One region of the Vagococcus lutrae genome, then DNA from elsewhere that is predicted to be linked to it. Evidence: predicted binding sites of a transcription regulator. Region 1 holds the regulator's gene; each other region holds the start of a gene.
What was found. Region 1 encodes LexA, which represses DNA repair genes until DNA is damaged. Its sites were predicted from a motif close to CNAACANNTGTTNG; they were not measured.
Positions count from the first base shown of each region.

Region 1 (10,059 bases):
TCATATTGTCCCGGTTCAAAGTCTTTTTCATCTTTCATCATGGTGTTGTTAGATGAAGATAAATCGGCCGACCCTCCCCAAAGCGTAGGAACTGTTTTAGAAAGAGCTTGAATCATTTCGCTACTTGTCACACGACTCGCTTTCGCATCATCAGATACATTATAAACAGGCATTTCACTTGCCCAGTTTTCTGGTAATTTATTTTCAAAAGCGTCTTGCAACTGTTTCGCTAATTCAGGATAAGCTTCAGCGTAAGCATCAAAGCGTGCTTGCCAATCTTTTTCCATTTCCTCTCCGCGGTCAATCATCGCTTCTTTAAAGCGTGTCGTCACGTCAGCAGGCACTTCAAAAGTTTCATATTCCCAACCATAGGCTGCTTTAGCGGCTGCGATACCTTCTGCTCCTAATGGGGCCCCGTGTACCTTATTGGTACCAGCGTTTGGTGCGCCAAATCCAATAACTGTTTTAATTTCAATCATGGTTGGTTTTTCAGTTTCAGCTTTCGCCGCTTCAATCGCATCTGAAATAGCTTGTAAGTCATTACCGTCTTCTACTAAGATATGGTGCCAACCTGTTGCTTCAACACGACCTTTAACATCTTCTGAGAAAGAACGATCTAAATCACCATCTAGTGAGATATCATTTGAATCGTACAGCACGATTAATTTATTTAATTTTAAATGACCTGCTAAACTCATCGCTTCTTGTGAGATACCTTCCATTAAATCGCCATCTCCACATAACGCATATGTATAGTGGTCGATAATATCATGATCAGGACGATTGTACGTTGCTGCTAAATGCGCTTCTGCCATAGCAAAACCAACACTCATCGCAATCCCTTGACCCAAAGGCCCTGTTGTCGCTTCAACACCATCTGTATGATGGACTTCTGGATGTCCAGGTGTACGACTTTCCCATTGACGGAACGCTTTCAAATCTTCTGTCGTCACATCATATCCTGCTAAATGCAACAAGCTATATTGCAATGCTGACCCATGTCCAGCTGATAAAATAAAACGGTCACGGTCTAACCACTCACGAGATGTTTTAGGGTTAACCTTTAAATGTTTCGTCCATAACGCATACGCCATTGGTGCTGCACCTAACGGTAATCCCGGATGTCCAGAATTTGCTTTCTGAATCATATCCATACTCAATGTTCGGAGTGTATTCACACCTAATTCATCAATTTTATCAAACACACGCTCATCCCCTTGTTTTAGGTTTTTTTTACCTTTATTAATGAATTGTACTCTGATTAGTAAAAAAAAGCAACTGATATCGTTTTATTCTTTATGTCTATTATGTAGTTTTTTCTCTTTTTGAATAGCTTTTAACTTCTCAGGTGTCACGTCAGTCCCTTCTTGATCGACCACTTTCATCCCTTCAATATGATGACGCATGCCCCCTCTAAATTTTTCTAAGTATTCTTCTCTAAGTGCTTTTTGTTCTTTCTTTTCCGCTTCTGTTAACGGCTCTTTTTTTGATTTATTGGCTAACGCATTAATTCTAGCTAATTTTTCTTTTGATAACATTTTATATCTCCTCCATATCACTCTTATCTTAACGAATAATAGCCTAAAAAACAATGAAAAAAGAATACGAACAAACGTTTGATAACTCAACTATTATATGGTACACTTTATTTAATAAGGAATTAACCTAGGGGGAGCATTATGGGCAAAAAAGAAAATCGACAATTAGAGATTTTACGCTACATCTATGAAGAAGTAGAAAAAAGAGGCTATCCACCTACAGTCAGAGAAATAGGGGAAGCTGTTTCACTTTCGTCCACTTCTACTGTACACGGTCATCTATCACGTCTAGAAAAAAAAGGACTGATTCAACGCGACCCTGCAAAACCACGTGCAATTGAAATTACAAAAACGGCTCTTCATTTACTAGGAATCCAGTCAGATGTTATACCAATGCTTGGGACTGTTACAGCAGGTGAACCTATTTTAGCTATAGAAGAAGCACAAGACTTCTTCCCTATTCCACCTGACGTCAAACATTACGACTCTCCTTTATTCATGTTGACAATCAAAGGAGATAGTATGATACAGGCTGGGATATTAGATGGCGATTATGTCATTGTTAAACAGCAAGCCACCGCAAACAATGGAGAAATTGTCATCGCCATGACTGATGAAAACGAAGCAACCTGTAAGAGGTTTTACAAAGAACATCAGCATTTCCGTTTACAACCAGAAAACGATCAATACGAGCCTATTATTCTTTCAAATGTAACGATTTTAGGTGTCGTTGTTGGCTTATATCGGAGTCAGTTTTAAATGCTCGCAAAGCGCGAGTATTTTTTTCTTTACAAAGAGAACAAATGTTTGTATAATAGAAATATAAATAAGGGAACAAACGTTCTGTATAGGAGTGGTCAATATGACGAGTGTAAGAAGATTAGGTTTATTGATGGTCATTTTGTTGATTGGAATGTATATAGGGTCACTAGGTTTAAAGGCTATCGTAGCCATCTCTGCGCCGCTTGTCATCTTGTGGCTTTTAATATGGGATGACAGATCCTACCAGACCTACCGAAAAAAAAGAGTCTTATCAAAATGATTTTGGAAATCATCGTTCCATATAAAAAAACAGCCAATTGGCTGTTTTTTTTAAAACTCTTTTTCACTTTTACGGTCGCGAATCATAATATCTTGAATGGCTTCTTTTACATCTTTATCTTGATAAAGTACGGCGTAAATAGTTTCAGTAATCGGCATCTCAACGTTTAGCGTTTCAGATAACTCATACGCTGATTTGGTAGTGGCGACCCCCTCTACAATCATCCCCATACTTTCTAAAATATCATCTAGTTTTTTCCCTTTTCCAAGTAAATTACCCGTTCGCCAGTTACGAGAATGAACACTAGTACATGTTACAACTAAGTCTCCAAAACCACTAAGTCCGATAAAAGTTAAGGGATCAGCCCCCATCGCAACACCTAAGCGTGTAATTTCTGCTAATCCACGTGTCATTATCGCGGCTTTTGCGTTATCACCAAACCCTAACCCATGAATAGCACCTGAACCTAGAGCAATAATATTTTTCAATGCCGCTCCTGTTTCAACACCGATGACATCGGTATTTGTATAAATTCTAAAATATTGATTCATAAATAATTTTTGGACATATTCTGCTGCTTTGATGTCCTCGCAAGCAGCAGTAATCGTTGTAATATCACGCACAGCTAATTCTTCCGCATGACTTGGACCAGATAATACGACGATTGCTTGACGATGCTCTAATGCAATTTCTTCCGCTAAAATTTCTGAAATACGCAAGTGTGTATCTTGTTCAATCCCTTTACTCGCATGTATAATCATGGGTTGATGCTCAACAAGCTTATCAAATTGACGAGCGACATCTCGCATCGCGTAAGTAGGAACAACAAACAGTACTGCATCGGCATCGGCAATCGCTTCTTTCATATCCGTTGTAGCTTGTAAAGCTTCTGGAAACACAATGTCTGGTAAATAACGTTTGTTTGTATGAGCTGTTTGGATTTCGCTTACTTGCTCTGAATCTCTCCCCCACATTACAACTTGGTGGCCGTTTTCCACGAGTGTTTTCCCTAAAGCTAATCCCCACGATCCTGTTCCTAACACCGCAATTTTTTGTCCCATATCATCCTTCACTCCTTAATTGATAATCGTTTGTACTAAATCCTTCATATCTTTTACGACAATATCTGGCTCGTGTGGGGAAAGGTCGCTTACTTTTTTCTCCGACCAAGAAACAAACATACTTGTAACCCCTGCTTGATTGGCTGAAGCGATATCTTGCCAATTGTCCCCAATCATAACCGTACTCGTAAACTCACCCTTTAATCGTTCGATTCCTATTAACACGGGTTCAGGATGTGGCTTAGCGCGCTCATAATCATCGCCACCCAATACCACATCAAAATATTTTTCGATACCTAAGCGGTTAAGGCCACGATAAAGCGTCTTATTTTGCTTTGTTGATACCACTCCAATATTTTTACCCGCTTCTTTTAAACGGATTAACCCTTGTTCAACACCCGGAAACAAACGGATATAAGCGTCGTGTTGCGCTAAATTAAACTCACGGTACATCGCGACCATCTCTGTCGCTTTTTCTGGATATAACTGATGAAACACGTCATAGAGTGGTGGACCATTAAATGAAATAACATCCTTTTTAGAATAGCATCCCGGAAAATAATGGTCTAACACATACAAGTAAGAATCACTAATCAAATCATTCGTATCTGCTAGTGTGCCATCAAAATCAAATAAAACTGTTTGAAAAGACATTAACGTACACCTCGCTTATTGTATAACGGCGGCATAACTTTTTTACGACGATAGACAAATAAAATTAATGCGGTCACAAATAAAACAGCTGAGAGTAATTGTGAAACTCGAATCGCATTAAACAGATACAAACTGTCTGTTCGCATCCCTTCGATAAAGAATCGTCCAAACGAATACCATAAGACATACGTCAAGAAAATTTCTCCTTGTCTAAATAAATCTTTTTTGCTACGTAGATACAATATCACAGCAAAACCAATCACATTCCAAATACTTTCATACAAGAAAGTAGGATGATGAAACGCTCCATCAATATACATATTTTCAATAATAAAGTTCGGTAAATGCAGACTTTCTAGAAACTGACGGCTTGTCTCTGGCCCATACGCCTCATGGTTCATAAAGTTACCCCATCTACCAATCGCCTGTGCAATAATCACACTGGGAGCGGCCACATCTAAAAACTTCCAAAAAGAGTAATAACGATGTTGCGTAAATAAGTAAACAACAATGCCCCCTGCAATTAAGCCGCCATATATGGCAAGCCCTCCATTACGAATATTAAAAATTTGTAAGGGATGCTCGATATACGTTCGCCACTCAAATATAACGTAGTACAGACGCGCACCAATAATAGACATTGGCAGTGCCCATAACATAAAGTCAATGATATCATCTTCTTCAAATCCTACTCGAACGGCTTCACGACTCGCCATCCAAACACCTAATACAATACCCGATACGATAATTAACGCGTACCAATGAATGGGAATCCCAAATAGCTTAAAAGCGATGGGATCGACCTGTGCTAAAATCATATAATTCTCCTTCTATCCTTGTTTTGAATTTTCTTCGATAAGTGCAGACAAATTCGCCTCGAATGTTTTCGTAGCATCAAAGCCCATACGCTTCGCACGAAAATTCATGGCCGCTACTTCTACAATAATCGCCACGTTACGTCCTGTTTTGACTGGAATCGATATTTTCGGAATGTCGACATTCGCAATTTGAACAGATTCATCCGCACCACCTAATCGATCAAACTTCTTATCTTGCGTCCAATGTTCTAAATTAACGACTAACTGGATTTCCACGTTGTTACGCACCGCACTGGCACCAAATAAATTCATAATATCAATAATACCGATACCTCGAATTTCAATAAGGTTTTCCAATATCCGTGCTGGTTCACCAATAACCGTTCGCTCATCTTGTTGATAAACGTCGACGCGATCGTCCGCGACTAAACGGTGCCCTTTTTTAATCAACTCAAGACCTGTTTCACTTTTCCCAATACCACTATCCCCTTGGATTAAAACACCTAGACCATATATTTCCATCAAAACACCATGGATAGACGTACGTTTTGCTAGCTTACTTTCTAAGAAGTTTGACATCACTCCTGAGATGCGAGAAGTGGTTAAATCCGATATCAATAGTGGAATACCATTTTCTTCTGCTGCTTGAATCATTTCACTTGGTGGTTTAATGCCGCGCGCAAAAACCACGGCTGGCGTTTCCTTATGACAAATCTTTCTCATCACTAATAAACGTTCATCCGCCGTCATTTTTTCCGAGAACGTCGCTTCCTTACGACCAAATAATTGAATACGGTCATAAGGATAGTAGTTAAAGTAACCTGTTAATTCTAATCCTGGTCTTGAAATATCACTTGTTAAAATTCTATTTTCGAGAAATGCTTCTCCCGCGATAATATCTAATTGAAGTTCATTCACAAGTTCCTGAACTGTTACAAATTCATTCATATGCTTTCTTCCTTCCATCCATAATCTTCTTTATTTTATCATTATAAGAGCGCTTTAGCTATGATAAGGACACAAAAAAAAGAATCAGTTTACAACTGATTCTTTTTTAATAACCTTTTGAACGCCATTTAATGCGTTGTTGCGTCGTTAATTCATAGCTGTCTTCATCATATGAAGTTACAGATGACATTTCGCTCGCTTCTTGATTTAATAACTCGGGCTTGACAATTTCTTCATAACCTTTTTTTAAATTCACATACTGACGATAAATATTACGTTTGACTTGTTGAATGTCCATCTCTTCTCTTCCCTTCTTTTCACTTATTATAAAAAGAAAAGACTACTTTTATAAAAAAGTAGTCTTGACAAACTGGGCTAGCTGGATTCGAACCAACGAATGACGGAGTCAAAGTCCGTTGCCTTACCGCTTGGCTATAGCCCAATAATATGGAGGGGGGCAGATTCGAACTGCCGAACCCGAAGGAGCGGATTTACAGTCCGCCGCGTTTAGCCACTTCGCTACCCCTCCAAAAAAATCAAGTAATAAACTCGACTTTTATATCATACTGAATTTCTAAAAAAAATGCAAGACCTTTTTTGTTTTTTTATTGAAACAAATTCCAATGACGAATGACTACTTCATATCCTTCATCAAAACTCTTAACTGGAAAACTTTCTTGGTCATTAATGACAGCTACAAACTTTTGATTTCCTTGCTCTTCAATCGTCCCTATCACTTTTTTACCAATCATTAATTCATGATGAATATGTGTCTCGCCAGCTGTTTGCACTTGCTTTTCATTAATCGTTACTTCGATATCTTTATTCTTAGCCATGTCATTACTCCTTTTGGGCATTTCTTTAGATACCATACCATAAATTTACTAGATTGTTAACTCCTAACCTTGCAATCCGATAAATTTAAGGGATAATGGAAGTAAAAAAAGGAGTTTCCTATGGGAGCAATTTTATTTCAAGCTGTTGGTTTATTTATGATTATTTTACTAGGTTATTTTTTGAAAAGAAAAGGACTTTTCAAAAAGGAAGACGGTACGATTTTATCAAGAATTATTATGACGATTACTCTACCAGCTGCGATTATGGTTGGATTACAAAACGTGCACGTGACAACTGAGTTTATCTTTTTAATGGTTACGGCTATGATGATGAACACTGTTCTTCTGATAATCGCGAGTTATCTATGGCGTGACCACTCTACATTAGAACGCTCGTTTTTTATGTTTTCGATTACGGGGTATAACGTTGGTAACTTTACACTGCCATTTATTCAAGGTTTTTTACCGCAAGCGGTACCTTACCTGTTTATGTTTGACGTCGGAAATTCTATCATGCTTGGTGGTATCACGATGTTGCTCGTCCAAAAATTTGGTTTGCGAAAAGACGCTGCATTTCGCATAGAAAATTTAACTCGCACACTACTTTCTTCTGTCCCCTTTGTAACCTATCTCATGATGCTAAGTTTAAGAGTGATGAATAAACAACTCCCATTTGCTATCATGCCAACTATTGAACTCGTTGCCAAAGCGAATGGTTTTTTATCTCTCTTTATGATTGGGCTTTATCTCGAACTCTCACTCCCTGATAAAGCACACGCATTAATTATTAAAATACTCGGATGGCGCTATTTATTTTCAGCCATGTTAGCCGCGCTCTTCTTTTTCGTTATCCCTATCCAAAATCAACTCGTGCGTGTCGTCTTAACCGTTTTAAGTTTCGCACCTATCCCTACATTTTCTGTTGTCAACAGTGTTAAAATAGGCATTGATGAGGAGTCAACTGGCTTTATTTCATCAGCTAGTATCTTAATCAGCTTAATCTGTATGACCTTCATTATGTTGCTCATTGCCACTTAAAAAAAAGCTTTATCTCTAAAAGAGATAAAGCTTTTTAAGTTTCTATTAATTGATGGATTTCAAACCGACTATGATGGAACACACTCATGACTTCTTCTTTAGAAATATCAGATAATTGAAAAACAATTTCCGGTTTACCCGTTTCACGATAAACGACAACTTGAACAATATTAACGTGATGTTTTGCTAACAGATTGGTGATTTCTGCTAAAACTCCTTGATGATCTTCATTCACACGAATGACCATTCGCACTCCCTTTTGTAAAAATCCTGTCATATCTAAATAACTATCAAAAACATCACTGGTCGTCAAAATTCCAACAAGACGATGGTCATCACAAACAGGTAAGACGCCAATATGCTCTTGCCGCATTTTTAGAATAGCTTCTTCAATTAAACTCTCACCAGAGATTGTTGTAACTTGTTTAATCATGACATCTTTTATTCGTGTTTTTGTCAGTAAGTAATTCACTTCATAGACACTTAAACTGGTCGCTTTAGACGGTAAAGCTGCTTGAATAGTCCCTTCTGTTAAAAGTCCAACTAATTGATCATTGGACACAACTGGCAAACGATGAATAGCATGACGCTTCATCAATTCGATACTTTCACTTACTGTCGTTTCTGGTGAAACAGTCACCAAGTCATCTGACATAAAATATTTAACCAGCATTTGACGACCCTCCTAAATACGCTTTTTTCACTTCTTCACTCTCTAACAACTCTTGACCATTTCCTTCTAAAACAATATTTCCTGTTTCTAAAACATAGGCTCGGTCAGCAATCGAAAGCGCCATTTTGGCATTTTGTTCTACTAATAAAACAGTCGTGCCGAGTTGATTAATCTCCTGAATGATATTAAAAATCTCTTTAATAAACAGTGGCGCTAAGCCCATGGAAGGCTCATCTAATAATAATAATTTCGGTTGCGACATTAATGCTCGCCCCATCGCTAACATTTGCTGCTCACCACCAGATAAAGTCGCGGCATCTTGATGTTGCCGTTCTTTTAAAATGGGAAAACGCTCGAAAATTTCCCCGATTAGTTCTTTATTTTTTTGTTGGTTTTTTTGTAAAAAGGCACCTAATTGTAGATTTTCTTTCACAGTTAACCCTGCGAAAACATGACGACCTTCAGGTACTTGTGATAAACCTTTTTTAACAATTTTTTGTGCGGGAAGTGACGTTATCACTTCCTGTTCAAAAATAATGTCGCCGCCACTTGTTTCTTTTAATCCTGAAATGGCACGCAGTAAGCTAGTTTTTCCAGCACCGTTAGCCCCGACTAAAGATACAATTTCCCCTTGATTAATCGTCAGATTAATTCCATGCAAACTTTCAATAACGCCATAATTAACTCTTAAATCTTTCACTTCTAACATCCTATTCCCCTCCCAGATACGCTTCAATCACACGCGGATTCGTTTGAATTTCTTTTGGCGTGCCAGAGGCAATTAGCTGACCGTACTCTAATACATATAGACGCTCACAAATGCGCATCACAAGGGACATATCATGTTCGATTAAAACAACACTTAGTTGAAACTCGGTTTTTATCTGATAAATTAATTCTGTCAAGGCTTCGGTTTCTTTTGGATTCATCCCCGCAGCCGGTTCATCCAAAAATAAGATACGAGGTTTTGTCGCTAAAGCCCTAACTATCTCTAGTCGACGTTGGTCCCCATATGAGAGCTGACTCGCTTTATAGTTAGCTTTCTCTTCTAAATGAAATAGCGAGAGCAATTCAAGTGCATCTGCTTCATGTTGACGTAACTTACGATAATAACTTGGCAAACGTAATAAACTTTCAAAAAAACCAGCTCGACTTTTAGCATAAAAGCCTGCCATGACATTTTCTAATACCGTCATCTGCGAAAAAAGACGAATATTTTGAAACGTCCGTCCGATTCCTTTATCAGATACCTTAGCCGGCGATAAACCAGAAATAACACTTGGTTGATCATCTACTTGAAACGTAATTGTGCCTTCAGACGGCGGATAAACGCCTGTAATCAAATTAAACAAAGTTGTTTTCCCAGCGCCATTGGGGCCAATTATCCCTAGAAGTTCACCTTCTTCTACATTTAAGGAAACATTTGAGACTGCCGTCAAACCGCCAAAGTG
Region 1 covers NZ_CP097017.1:23,760-33,818, reverse strand. The annotation lists gene tkt (transketolase) at 1-1,205, opposite strand, end outside; gene M2919_RS00220 (DUF896 family protein) at 1,290-1,538, opposite strand; gene lexA (transcriptional repressor LexA) at 1,677-2,297, shown strand; gene M2919_RS00210 (NAD(P)H-dependent glycerol-3-phosphate dehydrogenase) at 2,631-3,641, opposite strand; gene ppaX (pyrophosphatase PpaX) at 3,657-4,295, opposite strand; gene lgt (prolipoprotein diacylglyceryl transferase) at 4,295-5,110, opposite strand; gene hprK (HPr(Ser) kinase/phosphatase) at 5,126-6,061, opposite strand; gene M2919_RS00190 (hypothetical protein) at 6,168-6,359, opposite strand; tRNA gene M2919_RS00185 (tRNA-Gln) at 6,432-6,503, opposite strand; tRNA gene M2919_RS00180 (tRNA-Tyr) at 6,510-6,590, opposite strand; gene M2919_RS00175 (DUF2969 domain-containing protein) at 6,667-6,897, opposite strand; gene M2919_RS00170 (AEC family transporter) at 7,018-7,935, shown strand; gene M2919_RS00165 (CBS and ACT domain-containing protein) at 7,970-8,608, opposite strand; gene M2919_RS00160 (ABC transporter ATP-binding protein) at 8,598-9,317, opposite strand; gene M2919_RS00155 (ABC transporter ATP-binding protein) at 9,319-10,059, opposite strand, start outside.

Region 2 (10,059 bases), 490 kb from region 1:
TACCCGTTACAACAATGATTTCATAATTTTGAGCGAGTTTATTTAAAACGTGCGGATCTATTTTTAAAGCCAATTTACCTGGTAAACTGCTGCCACCTTTAAAAAAAGTTTTGAGCACCCACTGTGTTGTTTTACCAGTTAAAATCGCGAGTTGACTTCTCATACTCATGTTAGTTCCTCCGATCGTAAATATCACAAAACAATAATTTAACAGAGTCTATCATATCACATCCATCATAAAATGATAATAACTTTAAACAGAAACAAGAGAAGCTTAAGAAAAAGGCAAAATAAGACTTACGATGTATTGCAGTTTTGTGCGCATTTCTTTAATCTTAAGGTATAAAGGAGGAGAGTCAAATGATGTTAGGTCAAATTGGGTTGAATAGTATTATGTATCTTATTATCTGTATTGGTTTTCTTGTAAAACAACAATTTAAGGTGAATAAGAATCAGAGAAAATGGCTGATTAGCAGTACGATAGCCGTTATTCTATTACAAATGGTATATATATGGACGGTCTTACCTAGTAAGTCATTATTAAATTATTTAAGTCATAATATTATTATCGGCCTTATCGCTGTAGGCGTAGTCTATTTAGCGGAAAGAAATGCGGATGTCATTTCATCAGCTAAAAATCATTCATCAATCAAACTGGCTTTGATTCTAGTAGGGAGCTTCGTATTATTATTAGGGGCTTCTTTTACGTATGATATTGCCAGTAAGAAACATGTGTATAGCACACTAACGCTAGTGGAGGGTCAAGATACACCTGAGCTAGATAAAGATGATACGCCAGTTACGATTCCACCAAAAACCGTGCGAAACAAGATGAAAAAATCGATGAATCAATTTGATAATCAACAGTTTTATGAATTAGGGGAGTTGCAAGTTCAAAAAATAGCCGGTGACGTCGTGTATGTCGCACCATTAGAGTTTAAAGGTATATGGCGATGGTTAAAAGCAGGCGCATCAGAAGGTTATTTAAAAATGTCTGCTACGGATGTTTATGAACAACCGGTACCGGTTAAGCGTGAAATGACGTATATTCCGAGTGCTTACTTTTTTAAAGACGCCGCTCGTAAAATTTACTTTGCAAGTGCTCGCTATAAATCAATGGGTGTACCACAATTAGAAATCGATGACAACGGTAAGGCTTACTATGTGCAAACCTTGTACCGTCCTCGAGGTATTTCAGAAAACCCGAACTATAAAAAGATGAAAATCGCTGTCCTTGATACTGAGACAGGCAAGGTTACTTTATACGATTTGAAAGATGTGCCAAAATTTATAGATGCGCCTATCTCTCCAGAAATGGCTAGTGAGATGAATAGTGTATATGGTAAGTATGAAGAAGGTTGGTTGAACAGTCAGCTTGCAAAAAAAGGAGTAAAACTTGCGACAACGAACGGGACTGAAGACGAAGTGACACCTATTTTTAATGAAAAAGGTGAGATGCTTTACTTTACTGATTTTACTTCCCCATCTAATAGCGATGATTCTGCTATCGGATATTCTTATATCAATGCACGTACAGGAGAATTAACCTATTATAGTAAGAAAAATATGATGGATAGTGAGGGTCTTCTCAGCCTTGTAAATTTAGTCTATCCAGAGAAAAAACTAGTCGGAAATATGCCTCTTCTATATAATATTGACGGCGTTCCTACATGGGTTGTTTCCATGCTTGATAAAAACGGTATTTTCAAAAAAATTGCTTATGTTAACGCGACGGATACCGATATTTTGGCAATGGAAGATACAGTTGATAAAGCGCTGCAAGTTTATCGTTTAAAACTGGGAGAAAAACGGAGTAATGTGACAGCTACCTCTAAAGTAACAGAGACTGAAATAAGTGGACAAATTGTTCGCTTGACTTCACCTATTGAAACAAGTGATGGTGTTATTATTAAGTTTGTGTTGGATGATAATCGTATTTATACGGCCAGTGAAGCCGATAATACGCTTGCTCTTTTCTTACAAGCGTCTGATAGGGTGCACTTTTCAGCGAAACTGGTAGACAATGAAGTACAAGGTTATATTACGAATCTTTCGATTGACGGTTTTGATATCCAATAAATGAAAATCTGCTAGTGATATCACTAGCAGATTTTTTCTGTCATCATATCGAGATACAATCGTAATAGGCACTCTTGTCATTTTATGATAAAATAGAACACAGATTAAAAAAGGAAGTGGAGAGTAAATCATGTCTAAAATGATTCAATGTACCAAATGTCATGAAACGTATGATGAAACACTAGATGCTTGTCCCCATTGTGGAGAAGTAAATCAGCATACGAATATTTCTGAGACGCCAAAACGGCGCCGTCGTGAACCTCAATTAGCTAAGCTATTAAATATAGATGAAGAAAATAATCAAGAATCAACCAGTAAATCTTCCGATATGAAAGATGAAACGGCTCAAAAAACAAGTGATAAAGAAGCGCCAAGTACTAAAAATGAGAAACAAGAGAAGAAACCAAACGTTCATCCCGCACGTGAAAAGAAAAAATCGTCACGCAAATGGAGCGTAATAGTGGTCATTTTATTAGCGTTGGTCGGCGCGGGATTATTAGGGAAAAAATATGCTGACGCAAAAGAAGCTGAACGTCTTGAAAAGGTTGAACAGGCCTATCAAAAAACGACACTGGCTTTTGAAAAGCTATACTTTGATGAACAGCATATCTTTCTCAATGCTGGGATAACGGAAGATAAAATTTTAAGAGCGGATAAACGTATTGACGCGGTTGATAATGATGCGTATCAAAAAGAATTGACCAAAATGTCCGTCGATATTCATGACCGATTTAAAAAACAACAGAGTATTAATCAGTACTACGAAAACAATTATATTGTAGGTAATACCCTTAACGATCAAGCAATCTTAAAAGAAAATGTGGATGAAATTCTAACACGTCCAGTTAATTCAGAAAAAGATGAGTTTGATAAAATGATCAATCATGCGTTAGAAGAAACGAAGCTACAATTGAAAGTTAGACAGGAAGCGCAGAAGGCTGTGAAAGCCTTAATGAATGATGATAAGCAACCGAAAGAAAATCTAACGAAGAAAGAGATTGACGAAGCGAATCAACTTGTTCAACAGGTGACTCATCCTAAGATTAAAACGTCGTTAAATGACTCGATGAAGCAAATTATTTTAACGTTTGATGAACAAGAAGCTAAAAAGAAAGAAGAACAAGAAGCAGCTAAGAAAAAAGAGGAAGAAGAAAATAGAAAGAAATTAGAAGCAGAGAAAGCTCAGAAGCAAAAAGTGAATCCACAAGACGACCCAAATGCTAGCGATGCATGGGCTTGGGCGCCTGGAGTGAAAGAGCAAGTGCTTGCAGAGTGTTTACGTCGTGGATATATTGTTGACGGTGGTTATACCTTGGTTAAAAAAGAAATACGTGACGGACAGGGATATTATGATTTATATGCTACGAATGCCGAGTCACCACTATTGCAGCCATGGCCAAAAGCTGAAATGCCTTTTTATCTCGTCACAATTAATTGTAAAACAGGTTGGTTTAAAGGAAATGGAACGGACGGTACGCGTTAAGAAAGAGCGTACGTTTGATTAAATAAAGATAGGGAGCGAATAATGATTGCATACAGTTAAATCATTGAAAAAAGATTTTGAAAAACTTGGTTTATTGCCGACAGATACCGTTTTGGTTCATACGTCAGTGAAAGCCGTTGGGCCTATGGAAAATGGCGTTGACACATTAATTGACGCTTTGATGACCTATTTAAATGAAGGACTGTTACTTGTACCGACGCATACTTGGCGACAAATTAATGAAGAAAACCCTATTTTTAACCCGGAAACAGAACAACCTTGTATAGGGATTATGCCTGAAATTTTTCGACATCGGGAAGGCGTAAAACGCTCGTGGCATCCGACACATTCGCTAGCGGCCTACGGGAAACCGTCAGAAGTAGATATCTTTACGGAAGGCGCAGAACAGTTTGATACACCCGCACCGCCAAACGGTTGGATAGGCCATATGTTAGACCGAAAAGCAAAAGTCTTATTGATAGGGGTTAATCATAATCGTAATACGTTTATTCATGGTATTGAAGAAATCGTAGATGTACCCGACCGAATGACGATTGAAAGACAACCGCTGAAAGTTAAAGTAAATGGACAAGTCATCGATTCGCCACAACGACGTCACTATGGAAGTACGTCAGAGAAATATAACAAGTTGTATCAACCGTTCTTAGATTACGGTGTAGCTGTGGAAGGTAAAATAGGCGATGCGACATCACAACTTTGTGATACAGTAAAGATGACAGAGTTTGTTACTTATCTATTAAATCAGGAAATATCATTATTTAGTCACTTTGAACCTATTCCAGAAAGCTATTTGCCAAAGGATAGAGTATAAATAAGAAAGAAGGATTAAGTATGCCAATCGTAACAGTTCAAATGTTAGAAGGAAGAACCGTTGAACAAAAACAAGCACTTATTAAAGAAGTAACTGAAACAGTTGTTAAAACAACGGGAGCAAAACAAGAGGCGGTTACCGTCGTTATCGAAGAAATGAAAAAAGAAAATTATGGTTTAGCGGGTGTTTCACCAAAATAAAAAAACTGCGACTTTCACGAGTCGCAGTTTTTTTTAAGCCGTTATGGGTTCTTTTTCACTTAATCCGATTCCAGTTACACCGGAAGCAATTGAAAGAATGGGAGATAGTAAGTTAAAGAAACAAAATGGCAAGTATACAAGTGTCGGGACGCCTAACGTAGCGGCCATGAAAACACCACTAACTCCCCATGGAATCAATGTATTAAAGACAGTTCCAGAATCTTCCAAAGCGCGAGATAAAGCAGTAGGGTCAAGGGAAGATTTATCGAAAGAAGGTTTCATAGCCTTACCTGGTAAAATAATCGATAGGTATTGTTCGCCAATTAAAACATTGGCTAAGATACCCCCTATGACAGTCGCTGAAATTAAACTAGTTGGAGATGTTAATCTTTCGGCTAAAGGAGCCATTAACGCTTCGATAATTCCAAACTTCATCAATAAACCACCGAGTGAAAGTGTCAACAAGATGAGTGCGATAGAGCCTAGCATACTATTTAGTCCCCCACGACTGAGCAGAGCGTCTAAATTTTCGACACCAGTCTCTGCAACGAAGCCTTGTTCGATGATAGTTGCAATTTGCTTAATCGTTGCTGATGGAGATTGTATAACATACAGCCCAATTGAAACACTAATATTTAGTAGAAGGGTTGCAATGGCTGGCATTTTTAAAAGTGAAGAACCAACCATTAATAAAATCGGTATGGCTGAAAACCATCCTATATGAAACTCACTTTTTAACGTATCGATCAATAAATTAATCTCAGCTGTACCTTGAGTCGCATGTGTTTGATTACCTAATATAAAAAATAAAATCAGTGAAAGAATAAAAGCTGGAACGGTCGTCCACATCATGTTTTTGATATGTTTAAACAAGTCAGTACCAGCTACGGCTGCAGCTAAGTTAGTTGTGTCGGATAGAGGTGACATTTTATCACCAAACACCGCACCAGAAATAATAGCACCAGCTAATAACGCAGGATTAAAGCCCAAGCTAATCCCCATCCCCATGAGTGCCAAGCCGACAGTGGAAGCTGTTGTAAAGGCACTTCCAATCGATGTTCCGATAATCGCACAGACGACGAAAGCGGAAGGAATGAAGTAATTCACGTTTACTAGTTTAAAGCCAACGACCATCATAGCTGGGATAATACCAGCAGCAATCCAGCTGGCAATTAAGGCACCGATTAAAAGAAATATAAGCATGGGAATAATTCCTGTCGCAACGCCTTCTTGAATTCCGTCATGTATATTTTGCCATGAGTGACGACGCCATTTTCCCCATAAAATGAGAAGTGCTAAAGTAAGAATAATCGGCACAATCGGCGACAAACCAAGATAAATGACGCTCACCCCGATGATGCCTAACATAGTAACAAATATAAATGCTGCTTCTTTGAATGTAATGGTTTTAGTCATAATGTGCCTCCTTTTAATATGTGTAAGTGTGTTAAATAAAATAAAAAAAGCCCCTATCAATCATGTCGATTGATAGGGGCGAGATATTCGCGGTACCACCCTAAATTGACTTAATGTGCACCTTAAGTCATCTTTATCATCTGCTATCGTGAGATGAAACGAATCAGCTTGTTAAAAAGATGTAATTCATGATTGAATCCTGTTTGACTCGCACCAACCGTCAATTCTCTGAACGCTGAGATTCATCACTACTGTTCTTTTCTGATTTTTTTATTTTATTGTGTCTTACTATCTCATGCTTAAATTACATTGTCAACCCCCAAAATTAAAATCAGCTAGCAATTTATTTTTAAAATCGCTATAATAAGCTTATTAAAGGAATGGTCTAGGAGGAACAAAATGGTTACGCTAACCGATGTTGCCAAACGAGCAAATGTATCAAAAATGACAGTTTCAAGAGTGATTAATCATCCAGAGCAAGTCACGGATGAGTTAAAAGAATTAGTATTTCAGGCAATGAAAGAGCTCAATTATAAGCCTAATGTGGCGGCAAAAGCATTGGCACATAATCGCACGCAAGTGATTAAACTTTTTATCTTAGAAGAGATGGATACGACTGAACCATACTACATGAATTTGTTGATGGGAATTTCAAAAGAATTAGATAATCATCAGTATTCCTTGCAACTTGTGTCAGAGAACAGTTTTGATATTGGACAATGTGATGGCTATATCATTACAGGAATGCGTGATAAGGATTATGACTGGATAAATGGTATCGAGAAACCTGTCATCCTTTTTGGAGAAAATCGCTATGGCTATGATTTTGTTGATACTAATAATCAACAAGGCACTTATTTGGCGACGAAACATGCGCTTGCGTGTGGATACGAACATATCATTTTTATCGGAATTGATGTTATGGAGCCTTTTGAGTTTTCTAGAGAAGCAGGCTATATTAATGCGATGCAAGAGGCGGATATGCTTCCTCAAATTTTAAAGTTTGATAATCGCTCACGCTACACAGCCCGATACATCGATGAAAATTTTGCAAGCTTTTCAAAAAATACCGCCTTTGTATGCAGTTCCGATCGTTTGGCATTTGGTATTCAGCGAGGATTACTAGCAAAAGAAGCAACAATTCCACATGATTTTGGTATAGTCGGTTTTGACGGGGTGTTTTTAGATCAAATTGCCTATCCAAGATTGACGACGATTAAACAAAATGTGGTGGAAATGGGGTCAGCTTGTGCTAAAATGCTGTTGAATAAAATTGAACAAAAAGGAGCACCTCAAGGCAACCGCTTGTTTGACCCAGAGTTAATTATTCGTGGAAGTACGAAAGGAGAAAGCTAATATGACGGCAGATGAGTGGTTAGCTTCAGAAAAATTTATTTATATCACGCTTCCCATTTTATTTCTTATAACAGGATTGGTTTTATTTGTTTTAATTTTCTTTTTACTGTATCGTCTTCCTTTAAAAAAGAAGATGAGATACCTGACGTTGTTTATCATAGTATTAACAGGAAGCGGACTTATCTATGCCATGATATCTGGAACAAAGTCAACAAAAGACTATGATCATTTATCGCGTTTAGTAACACCGGCAATGCGCGATCGGCGTCCAAAGGCATTTCGTTATCAGTATTATCATTATCATCCAGCAAAATTATTAGATAAACCAAAAATAGAAGAAATTGGTCTATATGATAAGTCAGAGATTTTGGAAGAAGATGTTATCACTTATCTAGGGAGCACACGTTACCTTTATTATTTTAAAGCGCATGATAAACTGTATAAAATTAGTCGTTCGACGAAATATATCACGTTTTCAGATGAGGTGGAAACACCTGTCAGAAAAGGGTATAGTTATCAGTTAAAAGACATGTCGTATGCCTCACTTGGATTTTATGACACCATCTCTCCGTTATATACAGAAATTATTTTTCCTAAAGAAATGGAAAATCTCACTTATGAACATGGTGGAGGCAAGACATCAGAATACACATTTTAAAGAGTGGTGTGAACCACTCTTTTTTTATCTTATTTGATGAGTAAAATAAACCGAAATAATAGCGAAAGTATGTTCGCTATGTTAAAATAGAGAGTATTAGACAACACGATTTAAGAGTAAAAGGAGCGGACTTATGATTGAACGTGAAGAGAATAGACAGTTTCAATTAGTTTCCAATTATCAGCCAAATGGCGATCAACCAGAAGCAATTAAACAGCTAGTGACAGGCTTAAAAAACAATAAAAAAGAACAAATATTATTAGGTGCGACTGGAACAGGAAAGACTTTTACTATTTCAAATGTTATTCAAGAAGTAAATAAACCAACCTTGGTCATTGCACATAATAAAACGTTAGCTGGTCAGCTGTACAGCGAATTTAAAGAGTTTTTTCCTAACAATGCAGTCGAGTATTTTGTTAGTTATTATGATTACTATCAGCCGGAGGCCTATGTTCCAAGTAGTGATACATTTATCGAAAAAGATGCGAGCGTGAATGATGAAATAGATAAACTGCGTCACTCGGCAACAAGTTCGTTGTTAGAACGTAACGATGTGATTGTGGTAGCTTCAGTTTCTTGTATCTATGGATTAGGTGATCCAAACGAATATCAAGCGAAAGTTTTATCACTTCGAGAAGGTATGGAAATTGACCGCCAAGAATTATTAGAACGTCTTGTAACGATTCAGTTTGAGCGCAATGATATTGATTTTCAACGAGGACGTTTTCGTGTCCGTGGAGATGTTGTCGAGATTTTTCCAGCTTCTCGTGATGAACATGCTTTGCGCATTGAGTTTTTTGGAGATGAAATCGAGCGTATTCGTGAAGTTGATGCGCTAACGGGAGAAATATTAGCCGATCGTAAACATGTTTCTATTTTTCCAGCGACTCACTTCGTAACGGATGCAGCTCATATGGAAACGTCGATTGAAAAAATTCAAGCAGAGTTAAAAGAGCGATTAGCAGAGTTAAGAGCAAACGACCAGTTGCTTGAAGCTCAACGTTTAGAACAACGGACGAATTACGATATTGAAATGATGCGTGAAATGGGATATTGTTCGGGTATTGAAAATTACTCTCGTCATATGGACGGACGTGAACCGGGAGAAGCGCCTTACACCTTATTAGACTTTTTCCCAGAAGATTTCCTAATCGTCGCTGATGAGTCGCACGTAAGCTTACCGCAAATTCGTGGTATGTATAACGGTGACCAAGCACGTAAGAAAATGTTAGTTGACCACGGTTTTCGTTTGCCAAGTGCTTTGGATAACCGTCCCTTGCGTTTAGAAGAGTTTGAGAAACACGTGAATCAGATTATTTATGTTTCAGCTACACCAGGACCTTATGAATTAGAAAGAACGGATACCGTTGTCGAGCAAATTATTCGCCCGACTGGTTTATTAGATCCGTTAATCGAAGTTCGTCCAATTATGGGGCAAATTGATGACCTAGTCGGCGAAATCAATGAGCGAGTTGACCGCGACGAGCGGGTGTTTGTCACGACTTTAACTAAAAAGATGTCGGAAGATTTAACCGATTACTTGAAAGAATTAGGGATGAAAGTCAAATATTTACATAGTGACATTAAGACGTTAGAAAGAACAGAATTAATTCGCGATTTACGTTTAGGAGAATACGATGTCCTTATTGGTATTAACTTACTGCGTGAAGGGTTGGACGTGCCAGAAGTTTCTTTAATCGCCATATTAGATGCCGATAAGGAAGGCTTCTTGAGAAGTGAGCGTTCGTTAGTTCAAACAATCGGACGAGCCGCGCGTAATGAAAATGGTCGCGTCATCATGTATGCTGATAAAATAACTGACTCAATGAAAAAAGCAATGGACGAAACTGCTCGACGCCGTGAAATTCAACAAACTTATAACGAAGAACATGGTATTGTACCGAAAACTATTAAAAAAGAAATTCGCGATTTAATTCGCATTTCAAAAGTGGCAGAAGAAGACGAATCATTTAGCTTAGTAGATAACTATGCGAATTTAGATAAATCTGAAAAAGAAAAAGTCATGCTGGAAATG
Region 2 covers NZ_CP097017.1:518,598-528,656, reverse strand. The annotation lists gene M2919_RS02525 (Mur ligase family protein) at 1-169, opposite strand, end outside; gene M2919_RS02520 (hypothetical protein) at 361-2,079, shown strand; gene M2919_RS02515 (cell division site-positioning protein MapZ family protein) at 2,210-3,562, shown strand; gene M2919_RS02510 (AAC(3) family N-acetyltransferase) at 3,627-4,394, shown strand; gene M2919_RS02505 (2-hydroxymuconate tautomerase) at 4,415-4,594, shown strand; gene nhaC (Na+/H+ antiporter NhaC) at 4,628-6,010, opposite strand; gene M2919_RS02495 (LacI family DNA-binding transcriptional regulator) at 6,410-7,366, shown strand; gene M2919_RS02490 (hypothetical protein) at 7,368-8,024, shown strand; gene uvrB (excinuclease ABC subunit UvrB) at 8,158-10,059, shown strand, end outside.
Region 2: uvrB (excinuclease ABC subunit UvrB) is a predicted target of LexA. The motif match lies at 8,087-8,100, and genes of this name have one in related genera.

Region 3 (10,059 bases), 170 kb from region 1:
GATTCATCGCATAGCGTAACGTTTCGACATCAGCAGCGTAGCTAATGCGCACGTACCCTTCTCCTCCCGGACCAAAAGCAGAACCAGCAATTACTGCCAATTTCGCACGCTCTGCCAAGCGTTCACAAAACTCATTATCATCTAGACCTAACTCTTCAGGAATTTTGGCAAAAACATAGAAAGCTCCATTTGGTTTTGCGACTTCCATATTCAAGCTAGCCAAAGCGTCACATACAATATCGCGGCGTATTTGATAAGCTTGGCGCATCTCTTCAGTTGCATCCATAGCTTCTCTCAGAGCAACTTCACTCGCCACTTGCAACATCGTGGGCGTAGACGTCACTAAAAACTGATGCGTCTTACGAATTTCTGTCGTGATATATGCAGGGGCGCAGACAAATCCTACTCGCCACCCTGTCATAGCATGGGATTTAGACAGACCTTGAACGACTATCGTTTGCTCGGGTAGAAAACGGGCAATTGAAATATGCTCAACATCGTAAATTAATTCCGCATAGATTTCATCAGCGATGACAAACACATCATGTTTTCTTAATACACGTGCCAACGCTGCTAATTCTTCCTCCGTATAGGTAACCCCAGTTGGATTGCTCGGATAATTTAAAACAATTGCTTTAATCCGTTCACCATGAGTAGCAAACGCAGCTTCTAACTGTTCAGCACTTAGCACAAAATCAGTGGATGACGTATCAAGATGAATCGCTTCCGCCCCCGCCATTGTCACGACGGGTTCATAACCCGGAAAAGTGGGTGTCGGAATCAAGACACAGTCACCCGGGTTTAAAACAGTCAGAAGTGCAGCTGCGTACCCTTCTGTCGCCCCAATTGTCACTGTGATTTCTGTGTCTGCATCATAAGATAACTGATGTCGTGCTGACATAAAATCAGCAATAGTTTCTCGCAGATTAAGTGTGCCTGCATTATGGGTATAGTGCGAATAATCTAAATCAATCGCAGATTTTGCTGCTTCTTTAACCGCTTTTGGTGTTGCAAAATCTGGCTCACCTAGCGTTAATTTGATAATTCCAGGAATCTGACTTACAGCTTGATCAAATGAACGAATTGGTGAAGGCATAATGCGATTAAGGTTATCATTAAAGTTGTTTTCTAATCTCATTTTCATCTTGTTCACTCCTTTTCATCATTTTATCATAAAAACACCTTAACCGCTCCTATTATTGAGCGATTAAGGTGTTAATTTTAGCCATTATTTATTGCTGAAGAATGACTATCTAATAAATCAGACAAGCGTTGTTGCGCATGGACACGTACTACTGCTCCTTCTTTAGATTCATCTAAAGCAAATGACCCATTTGATGTACGGTCACTTATCGGATAGTCTAACGACTTAACTGTATGCTGAGTTCCTTTTTGTGTAAGTAAAATCATCTCGTCATCACTTTCAGATTCTTTTAAATAAACTAAGCGATGAGGATTTTTCTTAAGCTCACGAATAACCATGATTCCACGTTTAGCACGACTCAACGGGCTAATCTCCTGTGCTAGCATCCGTTTCACCGCTCCACGTTGTGTCACTAAGGTAATCGGCGTATCCCCTTCTGAATATACTAATAGCCCATTGATAATGTAATCATCCTCTTTTAGATTCATCGAAATAACACCTGCGGCGCGTGGCCCAACCGTATTGACTTCCTCTAACGCATATCTTAAACCAAATCCACGATGACTCACTAGGAAAACATCTAATCCTATCGGCTCTTGCACTTGATAGACGTTGACAATTTCATCGGCTTCTTTTAAATTCATACACATTGTCGGGCGTGTCTTATACGTCCGCCATGGTGCAAACTCTTTGATTTTCGTCTGTTTTATCATACCATTACGGCTAATAAAGACAAAGGTCTCCTCTGCCATCTTCTCTTCATAAGGGAAGACAGCAATGATTTCCTCATCCGAGGTAATGCCTGTTAGAGATTGAGAGATATGTTCCCCTACATCTTTCCACCTTAATTCAGGCAACTCATGAACAGGTCGATAGAGCATATTCCCTTTTGACGTGACAAAAAGTAATTGTTCTAACGTATGATGTTGCGCTGCATAAACCACATAGTCAGACTCTTTCATTCCAATTTCTTCTGCAGCTGATGCACTGTAAGAACGCGTGCTACTACGTTTCCAATAGCCTTCGCGCGTCACACTAACTACAACATCTTCTTGCGCAACTAAAACTTCTGTTTCCACGACAATCTCTTCAATTTCTTTTTCGATTTTTGTTAAACGTGGCGTCGCATATTGTTTTTTTATTTCACGCAATTCTTTTTTTATCACGCGATTCAAAGCATGACTATCGGATAGAACATTGGTTAACGTCTCGATTTCTTCCGCTAATTCTTTCGCTTCTTTTTGTAACGCTGTAATATCGGTATTAGTTAAGCGATATAATTGTAAAGAAACGATTGCTTCTGCTTGTTGTTCTGTAAATTGATACGCGGCCATTAAGTTTAGCTTCGCATCTTTCTTATCTTTACTTTGACGAATCGTGGCAATCACTTGGTCGAGAATCGAGAGAGCTTTCATTAATCCTTCAACAATATGTTGTCTTCTCTGAGCGCGTTTTAATTCAAACTGAGAGCGTCTTGTGACAACATCTTGACGATGATTAACATATGCTAATAAAATATCGCGTAATGATACTTGCTTCGGACGTTGATTGTCAATGGCGACCATATTAAAGTTATAATTAACTTGTAAATCTGTATTCTTATATAAGTAGTTAAGAATACCTTCTGCATTTGCATCCTTACGCAATTCGATGACGACTCTTAAACCCGTACGGTCAGATTCATCTCTGACTTCCGAAATCCCTTCGACCTTTTTATTTAAGCGCATTTCGTCCATTTTTTTAACTAATACCGCTTTATTGACTTCATACGGCAACTCCGTAATGACAATCTGTTGACGACCACCTTTAATATCTTCAATGGCTGCTTTCGAGCGAAGTACAACACGGCCTTTACCTTTTTCATAAGCATTTTTCAATTCTTTTTGCCCTTGTAAAATGCCTCCTGTTGGAAAATCAGGTCCTTTGATAAACTCGTTTAATTTTTCAAGTGACGCATTAGGATGGTCCACTAAATATACTGTCCCGTCAATCACTTCTCCTAAATTATGCGGTGGTATTTCGGTTGCATAACCAGCTGAAATACCAGTCGAACCGTTGACTAATAAGTTAGGATAGCGCGCTGGTAAAACAGTCGGTTCTTTTTCAGTATCATCAAAGTTCCATACTAAGTCGACTGTTTCTTTTTCAATATCAGATAACAACTCGTTGCTTAACTGAGAAAGCCGTGCTTCTGTATAACGCATTGCAGCAGGTGGATCACCATCCATACTCCCATTATTACCGTGCATCTCAACTAAGATATTTCGCAATTTCCAATCTTGGCTCATCCTAACCATGGCTTCATAAATACTGATATCTCCATGTGGATGATAATTCCCCATAATATTTCCGACGGCTTTGGCAGATTTTCGAAATGCTTTATCGTGAGTATTACCGTCTTGATGCATCGCATATAATATCCGACGTTGTACCGGTTTTAATCCATCGCGAATATCGGGTAATGCTCGCTCTTGAATAATATATTTGGAATAACGACCAAAACGGTCTCCCATAACATCTTTAAGTGCCAATTCCTGTATAGATTGATTACGTCCCATTATTCTTCTCCACCTTCATCCATTGTTTCCTCAAACAAGCTAATTGCGGTTGCAGTTTCAAGGGAATGTTTTTCTTGGGCTTCTTCTAAAATACTTCCACTTTCTTCTAGGGTAAAGGCGACGTTGTTTTCTATCCAACGACGACGTTTATCCACTTTATCGCCCATTAACGTGGACACGATTTTTTCGTTACTACCAGATTCACCATCTTCTTCATCCAGTGTCACACGGATTAACGTCCGCGATTCAGGATTCATCGTTGTTTCCCAAAGTTGTGTCGCGTCCATTTCACCTAGACCTTTGTAGCGTTGTAACGTATATCCTTTACCGACATCTTGTGTCACTGTTTCTAGCTCGTCATCTGTCCAGGCATACGCAATCTTCTCGTTCTTCCCTCGTCCTTTAGACACTTTATAAAGAGGAGGTAACGCAATATAGACACGTCCCGCTTCAACTAACGGTGTCATAAAACGATAAAAGAATGTTAATAACAATGTTTGGATATGCGCACCATCTGTATCCGCATCGGTCATAATAATAATCTTGTCATAGTTACAATCTTCTAAAGTAAAATCAGCGCCATAACCTGCACCAATCGTATGAATCATCGTATTAATCTCTTCGTTTTTCAAAATATCTTCTAGCTTGGCTTTTTCTGTGTTAATGACTTTACCACGTAACGGTAACACCGCTTGGAAACGACGGTCCCTTCCTTGCTTAGCTGAACCTCCAGCAGAATCCCCCTCCACTAAATAAAGTTCGTTTTTCTTAGGATTTCGTGATTGTGCAGGTGTCAGTTTTCCTGAAAGCAACGCATCGGTTTTCTTTCGTTTTTTCCCATTACGACTATCTTCACGCGCTTTTCGTGCCGCGTCTCGCGCTTCACGTGCTTTGATAGCTTTTCTAATAAGCATATCACTAATGTCACTATGTTCTTGTAAATAAAAACCAAATTGCTCACTAACGAGCGATTCTACAGCCGTTCTTGCGGGGACAGTCACTAATTTTACCTTTGTTTGACTTTCAAATTGCAAAATATTTTCTGGAATTCTAACAGAAATAATCGCCGTCAGTCCTTCACGAAAATCATTTCCATCTAGGTTTTTATCTTTTTCTTTTAAAAGTCCCGTTCGTTTAGCGTATTCATTAAAACTTTTTGTCATCGCGGTTTTCATACCCATTTCGTGTGTCCCGCCATCTTTTGTCCGAACACTATTTACAAAAGATAAAATATTTTCAGAGTAGCCGTCATTATATTGAAAAGCAAATTCAATCTCAATGTCATCACGTTCACCACTAAAGTAAACCACTGGCGTCAAGTCATCTTTTTCTTCATTCAAATACTCGATAAACTCTTTAATACCTTCTTCATAGTGAAAAACATCTTCCACCACTTCTTCAGAACGCTCATCTCGTAGGGTAATTTTTAAACCTTTTAATAAGAAAGCTGACTCTCGCAAGCGTTCCGCTAAGACATGATAAGAAAAATTAGTCGTAGTAAAAATACTTGCGTCTGGTAAAAATCGAATGGTGGTCCCATTTTTTTCTTTCGTCTTCCCCATTTTTTTAAGTGTTCCATCTGGTTTTCCACCATTTTTAAAACGTTGCTCATATACAACGCCATCTCTAACGATGGTCACGTCTAGCCATTCAGAAAGCGCGTTAACCACACTGGCTCCTACACCGTGCAATCCACCTGACGTTTTATAGCCGCCTTGTCCAAACTTCCCACCTGCGTGAAGAATGGTAAAGATAACTTGTACTGTTGGAACGCCTGATTGATGCATCCCAATCGGCATCCCTCTTCCATAGTCTTTGACACCGATACTGCCATCTTTATAAATCGTGACATCAATTTGATTACCGTAGCCAGCCAACGCTTCATCTACTGAGTTATCAACTATTTCATACACTAAATGATGAAGTCCGCGCGTGTCATTTGATCCAATATACATTCCTGGACGTTTTCTTACCGCATCTAATCCCTCTAAGACTTGAATAGAGGCGTCATTATATTCATTTTGTACTTTTTTTGGCATGGTTGAGACTCCTTATATTGCAATATTCGCATAACTTATCGAAACATATGTTCCGTTTCTATTCTTTTATATCATACGCTAAAAATTATTTTTTGCAAAATCCATTGTGAATAATAGCATATTTTAATTCAATTTGACTAGTGAAAATACGATAAAAGTAAAAAACAGTTCAGTGATGAACTGTTTTTTTACGACGGCTTATTGATAGACTCTTGGTATACGTTCACTTAATAAACACAAAACTTCATAATTAATCGTTCCTAAATACTCGGCAATCGCAGTGGGAGAAATTCTTTCGGAAACTTCACTGTTGATTAAAGAAACCGCTGTGCCTTCTGGCAAGTAATATGGAAGTTTAACCATGCACTGATCCATACAAACGCGACCAATTATTTCACATGGCTGATTATCTATCATCACGATATAACCTTGCATTGCTCTTACCCATCCGTCAGCATAACCAATCGGTAGTGTTCCAATCCAATCCCCTGGTTTCGCTGAGTATGTCGCGCCATAACTTATCGACGTCTTTTCTTGAACTTGCTTAACATGTACTAATTCCGTTTCTAATTTTAAAGCGGGAAGTAATGGATGCGGCAAAGACAAGCTAGTGCCTGACGGATTTAAGCCATACATCCCAATTCCATAACGAATAATCGTTGTTGGTAAATCATCATGCCATATAGCAGTGGCACTGTTAGCACAGTGGACGTGCTGAGGAAGTTCTTCAAAACACTCGAGTAGTTGTTTAAATCTTGTGACTTGATGATTAAAATAGTCCTCATTCTCACTATCAGCCGTGGCAAAATGAGTGAAAACACCTTCTAAACTTAAGTAAGGAGAAGCCTTGACCACTTCTAACAATGTTTTTAATTCCTCACGCTCTCTGACTCCTATCCGTCCCATCCCAGTATCTAATTTAAGGTGAAAACGTAAGGTCACTTGAGATGTTTCAAGCACGGGTAAACTTGTTTCCAACCATTTAAGACTTGGCACTGTTAAAATGATATTATAATTAACGGCTAAAGTAATATCTCTGACATCCGTCACACCTAATACTAAAATAGGCGCCTCAATACCACTTTTTCTTAATGCTATAGCCTCATCTAAAATAGCCACACATAAGCCTGTCGCCCCTACTTCTAAAGCGGCTTTTGAGACAGCTTCAGCTCCATGACCATAGCCATTTGCTTTTACCACAGCATATATTTCCTGATTGTCTTTTAGTTGCTCTCGCTCATGCTGTATATTTTGTTTAATTGCGTCCAAATTAACGATAATTCGTGTGGGACGATGTGAGCCTATCGCCATACTAACCATTCCTTCCCGAACTGAGTAACCCTTTCATCACATAGTTAGTTTAACATACCGTTGAAAAAAAGTTAATCCGTCTTGAGATGGATTAGATTGTCGCTAGATGTTATTCATGATAAAATAAAACACACTAATGTACAGAAAGGACTTATTCCAATGACTCTCGTCGTTTTATTATTTGCTTACTTATTAGGATCCATTCCTTCAGGTGTTTGGATTGGCAAAGCTTTTTATCAAAAGGATATTCGCCAGTTTGGAAGTGGTAACTCTGGTACAACGAATACATTTCGTGTGTTAGGTAAAAAAGCCGGTCTCATGGTCTTATTCATGGATATTCTAAAAGGGACTCTAGCAACATATTTACCTCTTTTCTTTCACTTAAGTATTAATCCATTATGGGCTGGTCTAGCCGCTATCTTAGGCCATACCTTTCCGATTTTTGCTCATTTTAAAGGAGGAAAAGCCGTTGCAACCAGCGCTGGTATGTTATTAGCCTACTCACCTATTTTCTTTTTATATTCAGCTTCTATTTTTGTGATTACGCTTTTAATCACCAGCACTGTTAGTTTGACAAGCATGATTGCTGCCGTACTCATTACTTTGTCAACTATTTTTATTCCAAATATTGCTCCTGCTATCTTAGCGCATAAAGACCCTCTACTTATTAGCTTAGCAATAGTCATTACACTTTTTATTATTTTAAGACACCGTGAAAACATCAAACGGATTATAAATGGGACGGAAAGTCGTGTTCCTTTTGGTTTACGTAGCAGCAAAAAATAAAAAAATCAAGGTATTATTTTTAACTCATCTTTTTTCATGTTACAATTAAATGGTAGTTAAATAGAAAAGGTGGTTAAAATATGATTATCGGAATACCGAAAGAAATTCTCGATAATGAAAATCGAGTAGCTCTGACACCTGTTGGCGTTGAAGCATTTCTTAAACAAGGACATGAAGTACGTGTAGAAAAAAATGCTGGTGAAGGTTCTGGTTTTACAGATGACGCATATGAAGCAGCTGGTGCGATTTTATCAGATGACCCTGCTTTCGTCTGGCAAGCTGACATGGTCATGAAAGTAAAGGAACCAAAGCCAAGTGAATATCACTATTTCCGTGAAAATCTTATTCTCTTTACTTATTTACATTTAGCTCCAGCCACAGAATTAACACAAGCGTTAATCGATGCCAAAGTAACAGCGATTGCTTACGAAACTATTCAATTAGAAGATCGCTCACTTCCTTTACTTATACCGATGAGTGAAATCGCTGGTCGTATGAGCGTGCAAATTGGTGCTCAGCTTTTAGAAAAGTCAAAAGGGGGCAAAGGGATTCTTTTAGCCGGTATTCCTGGTGTTAAGAAAGGTAACGTCGTCATTATAGGTGGCGGAAATGTTGGGACGAATGCTGCTAAAATCGCTATTGGTTTAGGCGCAAATGTTACCATTTTAGATGTTAACCAAAAACGTTTAGCCGAACTTGATGCGTTGTTTGGGAATGAAATACAGACACTAATTTCAAATGCGCATAATATTGCTGAAACAGTAAAAACAGCAGATGTTGTCATCGGTACCGTTTTAATTCCCGGTGCTAAAGCCCCTACCCTTGTAACAGAAGAAATGGTCGCAAGTATGGGAGAAGGTTCTGTCATCGTAGACGTCGCTGTCGACCAAGGTGGTATTTTTGAAACGATTGACCACGTGACCTCTCATAGCAATCCAACTTACGTTCGTCATGGTGTCATTCACTATGCCGTACCTAATATGCCTGGTAATGTCGCACGTACTTCTACGATTGCTTTAACAAATGCAACACTTCCATATGCGATGCAAATGGCGACGCATGATTTAAATGATGTCTTACGTCAGACTCCTTCTTTACAAAAAGGCGTTAATATTTATCAAGGTGTTCTTACTAATGAACAAATCGCCGCAGCTCAAAATAGAAAATTTCAACAACTTGCCAAACTGATTGGTGAGTAATAAAAAGAGCGATACCTTTTAGGTACCGCTCTTTTTTAATCTAAACGAATCGTATAGGAATTAACTTGTGAAGCTTGAGGTGTCAAGCGTTGAATTCCTTTCTTCTCTTCTAAATTTCCATTGCTCGTAACCGTATCCGCGATACCTTGCCAAGGTTCTATACAAACAAAAGGGGCCTCTTTTGGATAAGGACTCCAAATACCAACAAAATCCATATTATCAAACATAACGGTCACAGCACGGTCCGTTTTATCTGAGCGGATGCTAAAACTATTTTCGCCAGTCGTTTGATAAATGAGAGCATCTTGTTTAAATAATTCACGTTGAATCGCGATTCGTGTATTAGTTTGACCTAGCGTTACGGCGTCTTCATCAACATATGCACCTTGCAAAGGTAATAATAGACGTGACTTCATCGGATAGAAATCTAAATAATAATCAGCAAAGCTTCCTTGTCCATCTATCGGCACATTAAAAGCAGGATGTCCGCCAACAGAGTAAAACATTTCCGTTTCACCTTCATTTGTCACATGGTATGAACATATTAGCTGGTTTTGTTCTAAACGGTATTCAATCTCGAGTTTAAATCGAAAAGGATAGACGGCTAACGTTTCTTCATCCGCGCTTAATGAAAAACGGATAAACTCATCTCCAACCTCAGTCACTTGAAATTCTTTATCACGTGCAAAACCATGTTGACTCATGTGGTACGTCTGTCCTTGATAATGATAACTATCATCTTTTAAACGACCGACAATTGGGAATAATACGGGGGCATGACGTCCCCAATACGTCGCATCACCCGACCATAAATACTCGATATCTAAATCACGACGTTTTAGACTGGTTAATTCTGCTCCTTCTGTCTTAAATGTCGCTATCACCCATTGATTTTGAATGCTGTAACTCACTGGTTAAACACACTCCTTATACGCTTTGTTTGGCTAATTCTTCTTGCAAACGCGGATTAATAATTTTTAAATATGTTCCCTTCATACCTAACGAACGTGATTCGATAACAC
Region 3 covers NZ_CP097017.1:194,653-204,711, reverse strand. The annotation lists gene M2919_RS01000 (aminotransferase class I/II-fold pyridoxal phosphate-dependent enzyme) at 1-1,138, opposite strand, end outside; gene parC (DNA topoisomerase IV subunit A) at 1,222-3,702, opposite strand; gene parE (DNA topoisomerase IV subunit B) at 3,702-5,741, opposite strand; gene alr (alanine racemase) at 5,940-7,052, opposite strand; gene plsY (glycerol-3-phosphate 1-O-acyltransferase PlsY) at 7,212-7,838, shown strand; gene ald (alanine dehydrogenase) at 7,919-9,037, shown strand; gene M2919_RS00970 (aldose 1-epimerase family protein) at 9,073-9,948, opposite strand; gene codY (GTP-sensing pleiotropic transcriptional regulator CodY) at 9,965-10,059, opposite strand, start outside.
Region 3: parE (DNA topoisomerase IV subunit B) is a predicted target of LexA. The motif match lies at 5,782-5,795, and genes of this name have one in related genera.